2 regions of the Bacillus sp. OTU2372 genome follow, and region 2 is predicted to be linked to the other one. Evidence: a T-box and tRNA genes for the amino acid it is inferred to sense, from the RefSeq annotation. Region 2 holds a T-box; the other holds one or more tRNA genes.

Region 1 (2,462 bases), on a different contig from region 2:
TTCAAATCCTGTTGCAGGTGGAGTAACCATTGGGTCTGGTGTAGGTCCTTCTAAAATCACTCATGTTGTTGGTGTTTGTAAGGCCTATACTTCACGTGTAGGTGATGGCCCATTCCCAACTGAATTAAATAATGAAATTGGAAATCGGATTCGTGAAGTAGGCCGTGAGTACGGTACTACAACAGGCCGTCCGCGCCGTGTGGGCTGGTTTGATAGTGTCGTCGTGCGCCATGCCCGTCGTGTCAGCGGCTTAACCGATCTATCTCTAAATTCTATTGATGTGTTAACAGGGATTGAAACGTTAAAGATTTGTACGGCTTATCGCTATAAGGATGAAGTTATTACTGAATATCCAGCAAACTTAAGGATTCTTTCACAATGTGAACCAATTTATGAGGAGCTACCTGGCTGGACCGAGGATATTACCGGCGTTAAATCTTTGGATGAGCTTCCTCTTAACGCTCGCCATTATGTAGAACGTGTAACCCAGTTGACAGGTGTGCCATTGACAACATTCTCTGTCGGCCCAGATCGCACCCAAACAAATGTTGTCCGCAGCCCTTGGAGACAAATATAAAAGCGAAAGCGTCTTGCACAGGGGCGACCATAAGGCGAGCCTTCTTGACGGCTTGGCTATAGACCTTCTAGCCCCTAGACGCTGTAGCTAGATAGTTATCAAAAGTAAAAACAATACATTCTTCTTTAACGAGGAGCCCTCTATTATGAGGGCTCCAAACTTTTTTAAAAAACTTTTAAAAAAGTATTGCACTAGTTATAACATCCATGCTATTATAAAAAGCGTCGTCACAGTACGAGCCATTAGCTCAGTTGGTAGAGCATCTGACTTTTAATCAGAGGGTCGAAGGTTCGAGTCCTTCATGGCTCACCAAAGTTTTTTGCTTAGCAAAATAACTTTCTATATATGGCCCCTTGGTCAAGCGGTTAAGACACCTCCCTTTCACGGAGGTAACACGGGTTCGAGTCCCGTAGGGGTCATGGCTTTTGATTGTCAGCAAAAGGCTGGCAAGGACGGTTTCCTTGCTGACGATCAATTAATTTGGTCTGGTAGTTCAGTTGGTTAGAATGCCTGCCTGTCACGCAGGAGGTCGCGGGTTCGAGTCCCGTCCAGACCGCCACTGTTGGCTCAGTAGCTCAGTCGGTAGAGCAAAGGACTGAAAATCCTTGTGTCGGCGGTTCGATTCCGTCCTGAGCCATAAAAAAGAAGCTGCATATGCAAGCTTCTTTTTTGTTTTTATTCAACTATTCTGTAATAATCTTCCCTCCTTTTTGCCATAATGCTACATCCCAACTCCTCCATATAGAAAATACCAAACCTGTTAATCTTGTCCTATTAAAATTTTGCATAATAAGGGTTTTTCTCCTATTCCGGATGAAATTCGACAAATACATTATGAAAATAGGACTAGTAATATGTCGGCAAAATGTGAAAAATGTCAGCGGTTATACATTTATGTTACATTCCGAAGACTATGAATCTACTTAAATAAAACTATGTTAAAGTAGTAATGGTCAAAAATATGGGAAAATTCTTTACTAGACATACATAAACGACTGATAAGGGTTTTACCGTGGTTTAGGAGGAGAAAATGTTATTTTCGAATAAAGGAACTAAAACAAATAAATTTTTATTGCTAAAAACAACGGTCATTACTGCTATGGCTGCTTCAGTTATTGCTTTTAGTAATGGTCCTATTGCATTTGCTTTATCATCAAACTCTACTAAAATCTATCATGTATATCTAAATGGGACCTATGTAGGTAATGTTACCGATAAGAATGTAGTGAATAAACTAATCGCCGAGAAAGTAGACACCGCGAGGAAATCGTTTACAAACGTTGACTTGAAGATTGAGCCGCAAGTTCAATACATACCGGAACAGGTCATTAACTCAACAGCTAATAATCAGGAAACCGTTAGTCACTTTAATAATATCTTTCGGCTGGAGGCTGAATCTTCAGCGATTATGATCGATGGAACACCGGTGGTTTACCTGGATAATAAAGATTCTGCTGAGGAAGTAATAAGAAAACTCAAGCTGCAATATGTATCAGAACCTCAACTGGATGAACTCGAGGCAAGGAGCAAACAAAAAGATGTAGTTCTGCCCCCTCTTCAAGAAAATGAAACTCGTTTATTAGACGTCCGCTTATCAAAGGACGTATCAGTTGAAGAAAAAAATATTACACCAGAAAAAATTATGACCGCTGATGATGCACTAACTTTTTTACAAAAGGGCACTTTAGAAGAAAAGAAATATGCAGTTGCATCGGGCGACGCTCTCGAAACCATTGCACATAAGCATGGCTTAAAAGTGGGAGATCTAATCGCATTAAATCCTGGTTTAACAGCGGGCAGCCTCTTAAAGGTTGGTGAGGAACTAAATGTTACAGAGCTTAAACCGTTTATTGAAGTGATTATTGATAAAGAGGTCAGTCAAAAG
Region 2 (2,462 bases):
AGCATTTCTTTCTTCTCATCTTCTGATGAATTTTGCCAAATCACTTCAAATAATACCCCAAGTCCTGGAAGCATCTTTTCTTCGCCACTTTGAATCGCATCAACAATGGTATCTTCTAATTGATCTTGAGTATTACCGGAAACGTTGTGAAGAATCGCATTTCTTAGGTTTAAGTTCATTTTAATACCCTCCTTTTGTTAACCTTCATTCACTATTATGATTTCTAGGTTTTGGTTTTATTATGTAATATATTTAGGATATAATGAGAAAATCATATGAGCATTCTAAAGGAGACCTGTTTTGAAATACATAGAATCTGTCAATAATCCTAAGGTAAAACAATGGAAAAAGTTACTGACAAAAAAAGAGCGCGATAAGAGTGGTACTTTTATAGTGGAAGGCTTTCATTTGGTTGAGGAGGCATTAAAGCAAGGCGAACAAGTTTTAGAAATCATTGTTTCCGATAAAGTAGGACTGCCTCCACGCTGGGATGCTGAATCTATTCCAGTTACATCGGTTACGGAAGAAATCTCTACCTCATTATCTGAAACGGAAGCACCTCAAGGGATTTATGCGGTTTGCCGCCAATCCAATCAAGAGGTTCAGAATGCCAAAACGCTGTTGCTAATTGATGCCGTCCAGGACCCAGGTAATCTGGGTACAATGATTCGTACAGCCGATGCGGCCGGGATTGATGCGGTTGTGGTGGGACGCGGCAGTGTTGATATCTATAACTCGAAGGTCTTAAGGTCAGCACAGGGAAGCCATTTTCATCTGCCAATCATTCGAGGAGACCTTCATGAATGGATTAACAAGCTTCAAGATAAAAATATACCGGTTTATGGTACAGCACTTGAAGGTGCATCAGCTTATACGGATATTTCTAGCGGTGCTTCGTTTGCCCTTATCGTTGGTAACGAGGGCAATGGTGTCGCCAAAGATCTACTTTCAAGTACAACCGCCAACCTATATATCCCGATTTTCGGGAAAAGTGAATCATTAAATGTTGCGGTTGCGACAGGAATTCTGCTCTATTATTTAAAAAAATAGGCGGAATACGTTTGACCTTTTGCAGAAAAACGTTATATAATAATGAACAATTGAAAAAAGTTAAAAACGATGACGGAGAAAAGTATCTAGTTATCGACCATTTTAGGGAGAAAGTGCCGTGACTGCAAGCACTTTTATGGTTCTAGATTAGAGAAGTTCACCTCCTGAGTTGGCATCGGGACCACAATATAAAAGCTGTAGCTTGATCGTAGATTACTGTCCAGCTACAGCGCAAGGGCGCTTCCGCTTTTCGTGTAAAGATGCATCGGCACAGGCCGTTATTCGAATGAAGCGAACACAATGTTTTTTTTACATAACGTGTGTTTACAAGGGTGGTACCGCGAATTAACAAACCTCGTCCCTTTCCAGGGATGGGGTTTTTTTGTTTTTTATGACTACCTAAAGTGACCAATTACCATTAAGGAGGAATAGATGATATGCAAGAACGATTAAAGGAATTGCAGGAAGAGGCTCTTCAAAAAGTTGAGCAGTCTGCCAACTTAAAAGAATTAAATGACATCCGCGTTGCTTACCTAGGTAAAAAGGGGCCGATTACAGAAGTACTACGCGGAATGGGGAAGCTTTCAGCTGAAGAACGTCCAGTCATGGGGGCACTTGTAAATGAAGTGCGTGAAATCATTGCTGCTAAAATCGAAGCCAAACAAAAAGGGTTAGAAGAAGCTGCCGTTTTAGAAAAATTAGCATCTGAAAGCATCGATGTGACCCTTCCAGGCAGTCCAGTCAGGGTTGGGAACCACCATCCGTTGACAAGAATTATTGAGGAAATTGAAGACCTATTTATCGGCATGGGCTATCAAGTAGCCGAAGGTCCTGAGGTAGAGCAAGATTATTATAATTTCGAAGCTCTTAATTTACCAAAAGGCCACCCGGCCCGTGATATGCAGGACTCCTTTTATATTACAGAAGAAATCCTTCTTCGTACCCATACATCACCAGTCCAAGCACGGACAATGGAAAAGCATGAAGGCAAAGGACCAATTAAAATTATTTGCCCTGGTAAGGTATACCGCCGCGATAATGATGATGCGACACACTCTCATCAATTCATGCAAATTGAAGGTCTAGTTGTCGGTGAGAACATCCGCATGAGTGACTTAAAAGGTACATTAGAGGTTTTTGCGAAGAAAATGTTTGGTGAAGATCGTGAAATTCGACTCAGACCAAGTTTCTTCCCCTTCACAGAGCCTTCTGTTGAGATGGATATTTCTTGTAAAATTTGTGGCGGCCATGGCTGTAATGTATGTAAGAAAACAGGCTGGATTGAGATTTTAGGTGCAGGGATGGTTCATCCGAACGTGCTTGAAATGGCCGGCTACGATTCTAAAAAGTACACTGGATTCGCATTTGGTATGGGACCTGAGCGAATTGCGATGTTGAAATACGGTGTCGAT

The links. The T-box of region 2 lies ahead of pheS (phenylalanine--tRNA ligase subunit alpha). A T-box ahead of a tRNA ligase gene usually reads a tRNA of that ligase, here a tRNA-Phe.
Region 1: it encodes a tRNA-Phe, which carries the amino acid that the T-box ahead of pheS (phenylalanine--tRNA ligase subunit alpha) is inferred to sense. The anticodon was not compared.

Annotation. Positions count from the first base shown of each region.
Region 1 is NZ_JASATK010000013.1:33,491-35,952, forward strand. It holds gene AAHB15_RS18960 (adenylosuccinate synthase) at 1-577, shown strand, start outside; tRNA gene AAHB15_RS18965 (tRNA-Lys) at 814-889, shown strand; tRNA gene AAHB15_RS18970 (tRNA-Glu) at 925-996, shown strand; tRNA gene AAHB15_RS18975 (tRNA-Asp) at 1,060-1,136, shown strand; tRNA gene AAHB15_RS18980 (tRNA-Phe) at 1,142-1,214, shown strand; gene AAHB15_RS18985 (peptidoglycan DD-metalloendopeptidase family protein) at 1,608-2,462, shown strand, end outside.
Region 2 is NZ_JASATK010000007.1:89,152-91,613, reverse strand. It holds gene sspI (small acid-soluble spore protein SspI) at 1-179, opposite strand, end outside; gene AAHB15_RS13575 (TrmH family RNA methyltransferase) at 301-1,050, shown strand; T-box leader at 1,111-1,416, shown strand; gene pheS (phenylalanine--tRNA ligase subunit alpha) at 1,488-2,462, shown strand, end outside.